3 regions of the Rossellomorea sp. FS2 genome follow, and region 3 is predicted to be linked to each of the others. Evidence: riboswitches for the same ligand, from Rfam matches in the RefSeq annotation. Region 3 holds a riboswitch; each other region holds the start of a gene.
The links. Region 3 has a riboswitch for cyclic di-GMP ahead of ACNA6I_RS10305 (EAL domain-containing protein). Riboswitches for the same ligand answer to the same signal wherever they lie in the genome.
Positions count from the first base shown of each region.

Region 1: another riboswitch for cyclic di-GMP. It lies ahead of ACNA6I_RS17100 (hypothetical protein); the one in region 3 lies ahead of ACNA6I_RS10305 (EAL domain-containing protein).
Region 2: another riboswitch for cyclic di-GMP. It lies ahead of ACNA6I_RS20420 (anti-repressor SinI family protein); the one in region 3 lies ahead of ACNA6I_RS10305 (EAL domain-containing protein).

Region 1 covers NZ_JBLRVS010000005.1:135,346-140,056, forward strand. The annotation lists gene ACNA6I_RS17090 (murein hydrolase activator EnvC family protein) at 1-117, shown strand, start outside; gene ACNA6I_RS17095 (peptide MFS transporter) at 523-1,848, shown strand; cyclic di-GMP riboswitch class I at 2,000-2,086, shown strand; gene ACNA6I_RS17100 (hypothetical protein) at 2,184-2,456, shown strand; gene rpsN (30S ribosomal protein S14) at 2,631-2,900, shown strand; gene ACNA6I_RS17110 (type B 50S ribosomal protein L31) at 2,913-3,158, shown strand; gene ACNA6I_RS17115 (hypothetical protein) at 3,179-3,532, shown strand; gene ACNA6I_RS17120 (class I SAM-dependent methyltransferase) at 3,733-4,257, shown strand; gene ACNA6I_RS17125 (peroxiredoxin family protein) at 4,271-4,711, shown strand, end outside.
Region 2 covers NZ_JBLRVS010000007.1:210,689-215,399, forward strand. The annotation lists gene ACNA6I_RS20395 (DEAD/DEAH box helicase) at 1-1,386, shown strand, start outside; gene ACNA6I_RS20400 (hypothetical protein) at 1,571-1,735, opposite strand; gene ACNA6I_RS20405 (single-stranded DNA-binding protein) at 1,754-2,116, opposite strand; gene ACNA6I_RS20410 (YwpF-like family protein) at 2,377-2,820, shown strand; gene ACNA6I_RS20415 (helix-turn-helix domain-containing protein) at 2,915-3,235, shown strand; gene ACNA6I_RS20420 (anti-repressor SinI family protein) at 3,294-3,437, opposite strand; cyclic di-GMP riboswitch class I at 3,469-3,591, opposite strand; gene ACNA6I_RS20425 (LPXTG cell wall anchor domain-containing protein) at 3,905-4,567, opposite strand.
Region 3 covers NZ_JBLRVS010000003.1:78,071-82,781, reverse strand. The annotation lists gene ACNA6I_RS10310 (ABC transporter permease subunit) at 1-1,364, opposite strand, end outside; gene ACNA6I_RS10305 (EAL domain-containing protein) at 1,512-2,219, opposite strand; cyclic di-GMP riboswitch class II at 2,285-2,367, opposite strand; gene ACNA6I_RS10300 (DNA-3-methyladenine glycosylase) at 2,431-3,039, opposite strand; gene ACNA6I_RS10295 (DUF4097 family beta strand repeat-containing protein) at 3,214-4,074, shown strand; gene ACNA6I_RS10290 (FUSC family protein) at 4,103-4,711, opposite strand, start outside.

The DNA.
Region 1 (4,711 bases), on a different contig from region 3:
TACATGGGTGACACAGGTTACTCATTCGGTCAGCATCTGCACTTCGAGCTTCACGCAGGACCTTGGAACGCAGCGAAATCCAATGCTGTCAACCCGCGTCAATACATCAACTTCTAATTTTAATTCCCAAGCATCCCTTCCAATCGGAGGGGGTGTTTTTTTATGCTTTTTTTCGGGTATCTTCCAGGCTTCCCTACTAATACGTACGCAAAAACCCCCTGAAAGTTTCACTCTTTTAAAAAGAATTCCTCATTCATTTCATCATTACGTAAGGATAATAACGGAACATGAGTTAAATACTAGATAACTAACTTAACTATTATTAATTTAATATTATGAATTCATAATATATGTTTGACAATGATTATAAACATTCATTAGAATGAATAAATACCCCCTCGCAGCTAGGTTATTTTCTTTCAATTTCAAAAAGTCTCACTGGCTGCCTCAAGGCGCCGGTCTGCGTTTTCTGCTATATGTGCAGAGTTCGTGTTTTACAGTTTCAAAGGAGGATTCATCATCGTGGAAGCAAACATTCATCAAGAGCAGTCAACGGAGTTCAGAAAGAAGCATCCTCCTGGACTTTATCTTCTATTTGCAACAGAAGCGTGGGAACGATTCAGTTATTATGGGATGAGGGCCATCCTTGTTCTTTATCTTACTGCTACAGCCGTCAACGGAGGATTGGGCACCGATAAGACGACCGCCATCAGTTTGTACGGTACATTCACCTCTGCGGTATATCTCACCCCGATCATCGGGGGTTATCTGACGGACCGGTTCCTGCCACGGCGGACGGCCATCACCATCGGTGGAGTCCTCATGGCACTCGGGAACTTCTCGATCTTCCTTCATCAAAGCATGGGGGCCCTTTACTTGGGTCTTGCCCTTTTGATCATCGGTAATGGATTCTTCAAGCCGAATATCTCGACCATCGTCGGCGAACTTTATCATATCAATGACCCGAAACGGGATGGCGCGTTCACCATCTTCTACATGGGTGTAAACCTGGGGGCGTTCGTCGCGCCACTTGTGGTCGGTCTCATGGACTACAGATATGGTTTCCTGACAGCCGCGATCGGTATGGTCGTCGGTCAGGTGCTATTCAATGCGCTGGGGAACAAATACCTTGGGGATATCGGTAAAGAATCAGCCAAGAAAGTACAGCAGCACACACAGGCCGTCAGCAAGGCACCCCTGACGAAGCAGGAAGTGCGCCGTACGATTGCTATCGTCATCCTGGCCGTGATCACCATCGCGTTCTGGACGGCATTTGAGCAGGCAGGAAGCTCACTTACCTTGTTCACAGAAGAAAACATCGACCGCCATCTCGGGGATTTCATTATTCCGACAGAATGGTTCCAGTCACTGAACTCACTGTTCATCATGTTGCTGGCACCGGTCATGTCCATGCTGTGGTTCAAGCTTTCCCAGACGAAAAACGGTGATTTCAAGACGCCGACTAAAATGGGAATGGGTCTTATCACCGTTGGACTCGGATTCCTTGTCCTGATCCCGGCTGTTGTGATGGTCGGCGATGATTCACAGGTGAGGGTGAACATGCTGTTCATGGTTTTCACCTACTTCCTTCATACATTGGCGGAACTGATGATTTCACCTGTCGGTCTATCCATGGTCAGCAGACTGTCTCCGCTCAAATTGACGTCGGTACTCATGGGCGTATGGCTTGCAAGTTCTGCCGTAGCCAATAAGCTGGCAAGTGTACTCGCCACTTATACCCAGTCTCTTGGATATTTCGATATCTTCGGTTTGATCGGGATCGTCACGATTGTCCTTGGGGTCATCGTCCTTTTCGTATCAAAACCGATTGCGAAGTTGATGGAGTAGCCTCAAGTAGTTGCTTGTACCTGCTAAAGAGTGGTCACAGAGTGAAAAAATGTCTATTTTAGAACATATATGAACTCTCTGTTTTCAAGCATTACGTTTTCTAGTATAATTGTTTTAATACCTAGTAATAGGAAAGCCAGCCAGCGAATTTCTTCGATAAAGGCAAACCGGTTGAAAGGCCGGGACGCAAAGCCACGGGTCTAAGGTTTGGAAAAACTACGATCGCCGGGTTACCGAAAAGGAATGACCATTAAATGCCAAGCATTTAATCCTGCCATTCTTTTTTGGCAGGCTTTTTTTATGGTACATACGATTTTCATTTGCGAGGTGAAAACATGGAAACGCTCAAGGCACATGAAGCTAGAAGGCTACTGAAGAGCTTCTGCAGAAGAAGCCGCACCACCCTCAAGCAAACCTATCTTGGTAACTACTCAGCAGAACAGGTCAGCGACATCCTTGTCCAAACGCTCGAATTGAAAGAAGTCAAACGGATTGTACAAGATATCCGCCTCATCGACCAGAGGGGAGGAAACTCGACCTCTTACTTGATCCTGATTCTGGATGCCCTGAAGGAATACTTGGAAAATGAAGATTCGCTGGTTCATTGATGACTGATGGACCTGTGCAGATGGACCCGTTCTCTTAGTGGAAGGGGTCTTTTTCATGTGCGAAGCAGGGTGGTTGCATTTCATAAAATGATGTGGTTTAATATAGTCATACGTTATAAAACGTAATGATTACGATTTGTTGATTCGACGAATATAAGAAGTAGAGGTGAAGACATGGCCAAGAAGTCAAAAGTGGTCAAAGAAAAGAAACGCCGTGAAATGGTGGAAAGATACGCGGAACTCCGCAGGGAATTGAAAGAAAAGGGAGATTTTGCGGCCCTTGCCAAGCTGCCGAGGGATTCATCCCCCACCAGGCTCAAAAGCCGTTGTGAAGTGACCGGCAGACCGCGGGCGTATATGAGGAAATTCAACATGTCACGGATTGCCTTCCGGGAATATGCACATAAGGGTCAGATCCCTGGCGTCAAAAAATCAAGCTGGTAAGGAGGAAGAAACATGAAAACGAACATACATCCAGAGTATCGAGAGGTCCTGTTCATGGATACAAACAGCGGATTCACCTTCCTGACAGGCTCAACAAAACAGTCGAATGAAACCATGGAGTGGGAAGACGGGAAAACCTATCCACTCTTGAAGGTAGAAATCAGCTCTGACAGTCACCCATTCTATACCGGCAGGGAAAAATTCACCGACAGGGATGGACGCGCAGAACGATTCATGAAAAAATACAATATGAAGTAAGGACGATCGGAGTGGTTGGGATGAATGAGCATTTAATGGAAATCATCGGAAGGGAAATCGTGGCGGCATTGCCGGCACCGGAGAGAAGCATGTATGAGTTCGTCACGGCCCTGGAGGATGAATATGCGAGCATGTCTGCCACATCAGAGGAGTTCATGCAGCTCCTGGTCAAACATGCCCCTCACAGGCAGGCAGCAGCCCATTTCAGCCTGTCATTCGGTGAATTCATCCAGACGATGAGAAGGATTGAAGAGACAATCAATCATGAAATGGATCGTCGGCTCAGCCGCATGACCTGGATCGATTGCACAGACCGATTCAACAAGGGGGATACCCAATACTTTTATTTCTCCATGGAACCTGAGGAAAAGTAAAATCCCTTTCTATATGGTTTAAATCGGAATGATTTTGTTTTAAATATTATTTCATCCCGCCACAACCCAACGTACGTTCACAAAAAGATCCCATTCATGGGATCTTTTTGCGTTGATCCGGGTTGATTTTTCGCCTCCATCTGTAATAATTCATATGAGGGGCAAGCTAGGGATATCTTCATGCTAAAGGAGGAGTCCCCATGTCTGCCGAAATACAACCGATTACGCCAGAAGAGCTGCTGGACCTACTGAAGTTGAATGAAAGGGATCATGTAGCCGACCTTGGCTGTGGCACAGGGTTTCTGACGATTCCGATTGCGCGCATCGTGAATACAGATGTGCATGCCGTCGATCTCGATCGGGGAGCCCTTGAAGAACTGAAGAGGCGCGCAGATGAAATGCGGGTAGAAAACATCTTATATGAACATATGTCACTTGAATACATCCATTTTTCACAGAACACGCTTCATAAGGTCATTACGAGATTCGTGCTGCATGAGTTGCCGAACCTCGTCAAAGTGATCCAGGATCTCAGGGATATGCTCCGGGATGACGGTCTGTGGCTGATCATTGAAACGGAAGCGCTCCCACAGGAGGACCGCCTTCCTTCCGATGATCTGATGAGGAAGCTTCAGTCGGCGGGTTATGAAGTGGAAAAAGGCTATTTGAGAGAGACCATTTACTATTTGATTGCCAGAAAGGCTGTGCGGAGGCCCGGCCTATAAAGGAAGGGATCATATGAACAAACGAATACTATCATTGGCACTCGTCGGTGTCCTGATCGCCATCTTCCTGGTGAATTTTGTCCGGCATCAGCAGGATCAGAAGGAAAAGGAAGCAGCAGCCCAGCTTGCGAGTGAATCCATGGATCTGTCCGATGTGGAGAAGGGGCTTTCAAAAGGCGATCAGCCCCCGGATTTCACCTTGACCACACTGGAGGGAAAAGAAGTGCGCCTCTCGGATTACAAGGGACAGAAGGTCATCTTGAACTTCTGGGCGACGTGGTGTCCTCCCTGCAAGGCTGAGATGCCCCATATGGAGGAATATTATCAGGAAGAACCCGACGCAGAGATCTTGGCCGTGAATCTCACGTCTCAGGAGCATGTGGACGGTGCGGCGCAAAAGTTCGTGGACGGATACAAGATCACCTTCCCGGTGCTTCTTGATGAAGACGGAGCC
Region 2 (4,711 bases), on a different contig from region 3:
ATGAGCTGGATGCTCTTCCTGAGGAAGTTCGGGTTCGGCGCCTGTCTTGCCGATGATATGGGACTCGGGAAGACGGTTCAGCTCATCACCTATCTCCTTCATGTGAAGGAGCATGAAAAGACCGATTCACCTGCCCTGATCATCGCGCCTACATCGGTCCTCGGGAACTGGCAGCGTGAACTGGAGAAATTCGCCCCATCCTTGAATGTAAGACTCCATTACGGTCAGGTCCGGGCGAAAGGGGAAGAGTTCCAAAAAGCCCTTGAAGGAGTCGACGTACTCCTCACGTCGTACGGCCTGTCCCATCTGGATTTCGAGGAGCTGTCAGAGGTGACCTGGAGCTCCATCTCACTGGATGAAGCCCAGAACATCAAGAACTCCAATACGAAACAGTCCCGTGCGATCCGGAAGCTTAAAGGGAATCATCATATTGCCCTGACCGGGACTCCGATGGAGAATCGCTTATCCGAGCTGTGGGCGATCTTCGATTTCCTCAATCAAGGGTATCTTGGTGGATTCACCTATTATCAGAAGCACTATATCGCCCCGATTGAGAAGGACGAAGATGAAGAGAGGGTCAAGGCTTTACAGGCCAAGATCAAGCCGTTCCTCCTGAGACGTACGAAGAAGGATCCAGAGGTGGAACTCAATCTTCCTGAAAAGCTCGAGCAGAAGGAATACTGCGCCCTCACGGCTGAACAGGCGGCGCTTTATGAGCAACTCGTCAAGGACACCCTGGCCAAGGTGGAAACCCTGAGCGGATTCGAGCGCAAAGGGTTGATCCTGCAGATGCTCAATCAACTCAAACAGCTGTGCAACCACCCTGCCCTCTACCTGAAGGAGCCGGATCCCAAATCGATCCTGAGCCGCTCGGAGAAGATGCAGAAGCTGAGGAGCATCGTGGAGACGGCACTCGATTCAGGGGAAGCATGCCTCATTTTCACCCAGTATATTTCCATGGGAGAAATGATCCAGGACATGATGAAACAAGAATTTGATGTCGACGTCCCTTTCCTTAATGGCAGCATGGCAAAAGCCAAACGGGACGAACTCGTCGACCGCTTCCAGAACGGGGAGTTCCCCGTCTTCCTTCTATCGTTGAAAGCAGGAGGCACCGGGTTGAACCTGACCGCCGCCAACCATGTGGTCCACTATGACCGCTGGTGGAACCCGGCAGTCGAGAATCAGGCGACGGACAGGGCCTACCGGATCGGACAAAATCGATTCGTCCACGTCCACAAGCTCGTCGCTTCCGGTACACTTGAAGAAAAGATCGATGCCATGCTTACGAAAAAGCAGGCGCTCAACGATGAAATCATCCGCAGCGACCAGTGGGTCACGGAGCTATCCGACCAGGATCTCCAATCCCTGCTCGTATTGGACTAATGCCAGGCCACCCCACCGGGTGGCCTGTTTTTTTGCATAAAAAATCCGGTCTTCGTGGAAGACCGGTCTACAGTAGGAGAGATTGAGGAGTTGATTGATTCTTTATATGAAGTCTTACAGAGGTTGGTGTTGCGAGGTTCAAGCGTATAGGTTGGTGATAAGTAAAAGGGTGTATTGGGGATTCTTAAGATGAGGGGATCAAGGAAGGGCCCGCATATTCATAACCCTGTTCAAGGGCGGTGATCCGCTGGGATAGATAAAAGTTCTCTACATTGGTGCGCGCTACTTTCTTGATGAGGTCTTCGTTCAACTGCTCCAAACGATCGATTCGTATTTCCAGCTCTTTCATACCTTCTTCTCCTCTTCATCAAAATGGGATTTCAATCGCTTCCTTCCTTGTTTCTTCGGGAGGCTTGCTGTCGAGGAAACGGACGTTCTCGGCTACCACTTCCGTTACATATGTGCGCTTTCCCGTTTCATTTTCGTAGGATCTCGTCTGGATCCTTCCTGTCACTCCGATAACCGACCCCTTCCGGCAGTATTTCTCCGTATTATCCGCCGCCCGGTTCCATAGCGTGCAGAGGACAAAATCCGTATCGATCTGCCCCTGCTGATTCTTGAATTGTCGGTTCACGGCCACGGTCACATTGAGGACCGATTTCCCTTCAAGGGTCTTCCTGGACTCGGGGTCCTTGGTCAGCCTGCCAACAAGCGTCACTTGATTGATCACATGTTTAACTCCTTTCTTCTGAAATTGTTATCATCATAGCCCCTCCCTGCACTCTTGTAAAATCGTCAATTTAGCAAATTCATAGGGGCATTAAAGAGAATAACAGGAGTTTCTCCTAGGGAAACTCCCTTTTTCCAGGTGAAATCCACCGTGAAAATGCAAAATTCACCTCTAGCGTGATTTTTCTCGTTGGCGAATTGAATTAGGGGTGTGCTCCTTCATATGATATAATTTTTAAAAACCCTTAAGGAGGTTCGGTGATGAAAACATTCAAGGTGGTTTCGCTGCAGGTAGTGCAAAACGAAGAACTCATGGATTTTGATATCGTCGATGGCCTGATCATCAATAAAGAAGATGGAAAGAAAACGTGGCTCGTAGAAACCCTCCTGACCAAAGATCATATTGAATTCTTCCAAGAGGCCCAGCAAAAAAGCGAGGAGCTTGAGATCCAGGTCGTCATCTCCCATAAAGAAAATGATCCTGCCGCCTTCATGACATCGATCAGATGCATCAAAGAGCTCGGCGGGAACATCAGCATCATGTTTGAAGGAAAGCTGAAAAAGCAGAAGAATGAATACGCCGAACTCCTGTTGGACGATTTGATTCAAAAAGGGATGTCAGGCGAAGAGCTCCTGCGTGCATTCAGGGATAAAATGGTGGAAAAACCGCGGATTCCTGCCAGCTCAAAGGCCGGTACCTCATAAACATACACAATTATGTAAAAACAAATAGAGCCTTTCTCTGTATTTTGCTATACTAATAACAACGAGAACGAAAACCCTCAGGCAGGTGAGCTCATTGATCGGAGAACGAGTAAGGAAATATCGCACGGAAAAAAAGATGTCCATGACGGAACTGGCTGATCGGGCAGGCGTCGCCAAGTCCTATCTAAGCTCCATTGAGCGAAACCTTCAACAGAATCCCTCGGTACAGTTCCTGGAAAAAGTGTCGGCGGCACTTGGAATTTCCATGGATGCCCTTCTCCATGATGCACCAGAAGAAACACCACTGGACTATGAATGGATGAAAATCACCGAAGAAGCCATGGATTCCGGTATTACGAAAGAACAATTCCGGGAATTCATCGAGTTCAATAAATGGAAGCTTGGACAAAAATAAAGTCTTGAGAATCATCTATTCTCAAGACTTTATTCATCGGAATGATTTCTCAAGAGACTCACCCAATGCTTTGATATTGTTTATGTGAACGCTCTGTCTGTGGTGCTTCAAGAAATTCCTTGACCTCCCTCAGCGTAATCCCTGCTGTTTTTGCCTCTTTCATCAACTCTACCCATTCTTGATCCAATTCTCGATTAACCATTTCATTCCCTCCCAAAATACATGAATGTATTTCAGGCAATCCAGCCGTCCTAGTATTCGATACGCTCCTGCTGACGGGAATCCTTGCGCATACGTCCAACCTTAGACCTGTGACTTTGCGTCCCTGCCTTTCAACAGGTTTGCCTTTATCTGATTACCTGACTGTGGATGTAATACCATTATAATCCTTATATGTGGAAGAAGATGTTGGATTTTGTCGGCTCAGTAAAATTCTTTACCCTAAATTCCATCAAAATAACCACTTTTACACACTATTCAGAAAATTTTTAATTTTGTTGTTTTTCCTTGTCGAATCTACAGTCTGAGAAATTTCCCTGAAACTTACGGGAGGTTTGACTGGAAGATCCGTCAGGTCGTATCCGCACGCAGGGCAGATCCACTCCCCGCTCTCGGCACTGCTGAAAGATGGACGCGTACAGCGGCTACAATCTTTTTTAAACATAACCTTCACCCCGTACTCTCAGATTTTCGTTTCATCAGAACATTACACGCCAGGATGATGATTCCCGTCGCCATAAGCAGACCCCCGATCAACAGCCATCGGTAAAGATCCGTTCCGGTGTTCGGCAGGAAACCTGTCGGTGAGGGTCCGCCTCCCGTAGAGACCGCCGTTCCACCGTTCGTCCCTTCAACATCCTTCAGACCCGTGTCAGGAGATAAGAATGAGGAGGCCTGCACCTGGATCTCAAATCGTGCCGCGGTTCCTTGGAACTCGTTGCCCAGCTCATAGGGCATTTTAACAATGAAGATCAGTTCATCCGCTGAGCCCTGCGCCAGCTCCCTTGCTTTGAAGGATGAGGCATCCTTCAATTTCCCATCGAACAGAGTCGTTTTGCCACGTAGCATCGTCAAATCCAATTCGTTGTATAGAACATCCGTCTCCGATAGATTAACCACAGCAAGCGTGTAGGTGATATCTTCATCCCCATTATTTCGGACGGTAAGCGAACGTTCTACCCAGTCGCCTGGTTTTGCGTTTTCGATATTGAACAGATAAGGGCCACCTGGTTCAATTGAAATTCCCGGTCCTTCCCCATGGGCAGTCGATAGATGGAAGAACCCGAACAAAAGGGGAAAGAGAATAAAAGAGAGCAGCCGATGCTTCATCATATCCATTCCTTTTTATCAGAGATCGGAACAAAATAGATTGTTCGTTTTAATGAACACTTAAGTGTAGTATACGATTTAAAGGAACCCACTCAAAACATCATATGAACCGATTTAGGGTAATTATTCCATTCATACCGTCTTTAT
Region 3 (4,711 bases):
CCTTCGAATGTCAATCCCCACAGCACCGGTCTTAATAGAAGATACGCAATGAGGCTCAACGGCAGGAAGTGGATCGAATCCACGATTCTGTTCACCCAGTTCTTCCTGCGTTCGTTCAAGAAGAAGTGATAGCCTACCCCGAGATAGAAGCCGCCTATCACCCGCAACAGTGCCACAACAAGGGCGAAGATGAGCGTGTATTTCGCTCCGACGATAAGCTGGTCCAAAATGCTGAAGCCGTTGTAGTCGGATCCGAGCGCCATGAATTCAGATGGCGCATGAGGCGGGACACTGATCAGAGTGCCGTCATCATCCTTTACATAGTAAAGCTTGCTGACAGGTTCATCCTTGAAGAGGGAATGGCAGAAACTATACACAATCATTCCGAAGATGATGATGAATCCTCCAGCAAACTTCGGATTCTTCATGTGCACCTTCCAAGCCCTCCACGAAGTGGCGATGAACCCCCAGATCTTCCATTCTGAGAACTTGACCTTGTCCTTTTTGATGCGGTAGTGGGAATCATCGATCACGGCGGCCCGATTCATCCACAGGTAAACTCCTTGATAGATAAAAAAGAACGGAGTGAAAAGAAGAATCAGGGCATACGCAATCACGACAGGTCTGAAATCCTGTGTGATATAGAAAGTGATCCCCTTCATATCAAACAGGGTTTCAATAATGAATAAACTCGACAGGGTCCCCCAGATGATGAGTTTCCCATGATAAAAGGAGCTTGGTGTGATATTCTTCATCACATGTGAGAAGAGGATGCGGCTTTTTGATAACCCTTTGCTCCTGGCAAATTCAATGTGATCTTTCACCATTTCCTCTTCCATGACGAGGAGGAGGATCCGGAAGAAGGAAACCATCGGCACGATGGCAAGGGTGAAGATTGGTGCCCCGTAAATCTGTACCCCGTCAAACTCCGTAAACTCCATGAGCATAATGCCGTACTTCTTGAAGAAGAAAACGATAAATAATTGCAGGAGAAAAGCAAATAGAAGATCCGGCACCGACTCCATGAAGTTCAGGATTTTCTTCAGCATGGAAGAAATCGGAGTCGGGAGGAAAAAGGTAATCACGGCAAATATCACCGCCAGTACAAGGCCCAGGGCGATGGCCCCAAGAATGATGGTCATGGAATACAGATAAGGCTCCCACAGGACATTGAAAAGAGAGTCGACTTGTCCCTTATAGTTGTATTCCCAGTTTGCCGGATCAGCAAAATAGATGGTGAATTTGAGGAATTCTTCAATGAAAGCGACGAAGTTGTACAGTCCTTTTTCACTCAGAACCTGCGGGGCGACGCTCACGCCCAGGATTCCGAGAATCCCCAGTATGTAATAAAGAATAAAACGCAATGGTACAGATAGGTACTTGTTCATATGGATCCCCTTTTTCTCTTTTTCCTTTATCCTACTCTCCTCTTCAATATTTTTCAATTTAATTTATTTTCTGTCAATAAAAAATAGGGAGAGGCACAAGCCCTGCCAAACCCAGCGCCTTGATCAGGCCAACAATCTTCCCGGCCTGCCCAAGTGATAGCCCTGTCCGATGGCGATCCCCATCTCAAGGGCGACCTCCATGTCTTCCTGCTTTTCAATCCCCTCGAGGACGATGAGGGTATCTTCGGAATAGAACTGGCTGAAAAACGACAGGAACCTCTGCTTCTTGGGATCGCGTGCAAGATCCATGGCAAAATAGCGGTCGAGCTTGATCACTTCCGGCTCATATTCCATGGACTTCTTGATGGAAGACGTCCCCTGCCCGAAGTCATCGATGGCATACCACACCCCGTACTCCCTCAACCCTTTCAACGCCTGTTTTAACAGGGGGTTCTGCCAAAGTTCCTCGGCACTTGATTCGTTGATCTCAAGGACGAGCCTTCCTTCCATCGAAGGATGGGCCTTCATCAGATGGTCGAAGTAATGACGGAAACTCGGATGCAGGATGGTCGTGATGTAAATATTCAAGAACAGCTTGCAGTCGAGGCCGGTATTCACGAAGCTCTCCATCGCCTTTGTGATGGAAAGAGTGTCGAGCTTATACAGGATATTGGCTTTGATGGCGGTTTGAAACACGTGCTCCGGATTCTGGTTGAACGTATTGCGGAGGAGCCCCTCATACGCATAGAGAGACTGATGATGCCCCAGCCTGTACAAGGGCTGGAATTCGTGATAGATCAAGTCGTCTTGAAAGATGCTGAAAATATTCATTAGGACCCCTTATCTCTCTGTATTTTTTGAACAAACAGGTACAAAAAAACCACATAGAAATAGACTTCATATGTGGTCGGTTGCGCTACTGGCTCCCCTGAATGCAAGCGCCCATCGGACATTCAGGTTCAACGCCTTCCCAATAGACGGTGAGGTTGGTTATATAAGTAAAATATACCATAAACGAAATAGTTTATGGGGGTATTTATTCCTATTTTTCTGAATTTCGCCCGCGACCCTTTGATACGTAGGGATTCCCTTCGATCCAAAACCTCCAGGGATAATCCTTTGCTTCCCCGCTATTATCAATGCCGATCCGCTTACCCTCGGCGATTCTTTCCGGCAGGTACCCTTCGCAAATAGTCAACGGAGGCTCAAGGAAGCTTCCACCGTAATCTTCCATGGTGATGCCCATGGCTTTGGTCAGCTTGCCGGGACCGCTCGTCCAATTTTTCATGGAGTGGCCTTCACGCCGGCTGCCCATGAGTCCAAGACCCTCAGCTGGCTCAATAGCCCGTATCAGAATCGCTTCCGGTACGCCTATGCCTCCACTTACCACATTGACGAGACAGTGGGTATGCATCACATAGGTATAGATCCTGCCCGATTCCGCGAACATCACTTCCGTCCGTTTCGTTCTCCTGTTGCCGTAGCTGTGGGCTGCACGATCCTCAGGTCCCATATACGCCTCCGTTTCGACGATATAGCCCGAAACGGTCCCTTCCTCCGTTTCTTTGACCATCAGACAGCCGAGGAGGGACTTGGCAAGCTCAAGCGTCGGCTGTTCATAAAATGTCTGTTCCAACACACGATGCGTCATGGTTTCCCACCTTTCATTTCCTCTCATCCTGCATACTCCCCCAATTGATCAACGTTCAAACTCTCCACTAAGACCAGAGGCGGATAAAAAATTGATCCGGGGGCGCATTGCGGAATAACGGTTCTCCACTTACACTATAGAAAGATTGGAAAAACGAACCAAGGAGAGAGAGAGATGAAAAAGAATGTATTCGCCATCGTGGTCGCCTTGTTGGCACTGGGTGCGATCTTCCTCATTTTGAATGATCGGACCACCCTGTTTGCCAAAGGTGGAACATCCACAGACAGTGTAAAAGTGAAAGACGGAACCAAGCTCATCCACTTGTCACTCGGAAGCGGAGATACGAAAATCGTCACGACGGATGATGATGAAGTCAGGGTCGAATTCAATGGAAAAGGGACTATGAACCTTGAAGATCGGGGAGATGAAATCAATCTCGATGTCAAAATGAAGCCTATCTTTTATATCGGCTTCAACAACAAAAAATTTGATACGATTGTATTTCTTCCTCAAAACTACGAAAACAATCTGGAAATCGAGGTCGGCTCAGGAGAACTGATCTTCATACCGGACGAAATGATGTCCCTGGACGACCTGAAGACCGAGATCGGCTCAGGCGATATGAAAATCGGGAATTTCAATACCGGATCCTTCACATATAAGGGGTCATCCGGAGATTTTGTCGGCAAGGATATCAAAACCCGGGAAGGATCGGTTGATATGGGCTCAGGGGATGTGCTGCTGACGGGATACGAAGGACCATTGAAGGGCTCGGTTTCCTCAGGGGATCTATCGGTATCCATGAAAAAACTTTCGGGGGATGTTGATTTCACCATTGGATCGGGGGATGTCGATCTCAATTTGCCTGAAGACGCAAGCTTCAAATTGAACGGGAAGGCTGGCAGCGGAGATATCCTCAACACCATCGACCTGAAGGATCAAACAAGCAGCGAACGATCCGTCAAAGGGACGAAAGGTTCTGGAAAACATTCCATCAATGTTGACCTCTCCAGCGGGGATATGATCATTCGGTAAACCCAAAAAAGGGTGGGAGCATATGCTCTCACCCTTTTTCCTCTTCCGATTTCACTTTTCCCCCGAGCTCTTCGCCGAGAGAAACGATGGACTGATTGATTTTCCATATATAATACACATGATGAATGACATCAATATGGGATTTCAGCCTCCCGGGGGCCTGGGTTTCGATTTCCCTTCGTTCTTCCGCGAGATCCCAGAGACTGGAGTGCGCGGAAGGATCTTTCATCATGAGTCGGACCGCTTCGATGTTCTGCGTCAGTTTCTCGCTCGTCACCCCGATCACCTTCTGCAATTCTTCCGGGAAGGGCTCGTTCCGTCTATGGGAAGAAGCAAGCAGATGCTTCGCATAATAATTGACGGCGATGACGACGGTGATCCACCGTCCGAGTCCGGTCCGGGTCATGGCCCCTGGACGCTGAAGGATCGACTGGGCTTCATCCTTGATTGCCTGCACCTTGTGGTCAAGATCGAAGGCCCGGTCCGTCAGGGGCTTTTTCTTCTCCTTCAGGAAGGAAGAAAGATAGGTTTCCACATATTCTCCGAGCTCATCAAAAAACTCATCGAATGCATCCGTGACCTTGGCCTTCGTCTTCTTCGGAAATACGATTGCCGACACGATCAGTGCGATGAAGGC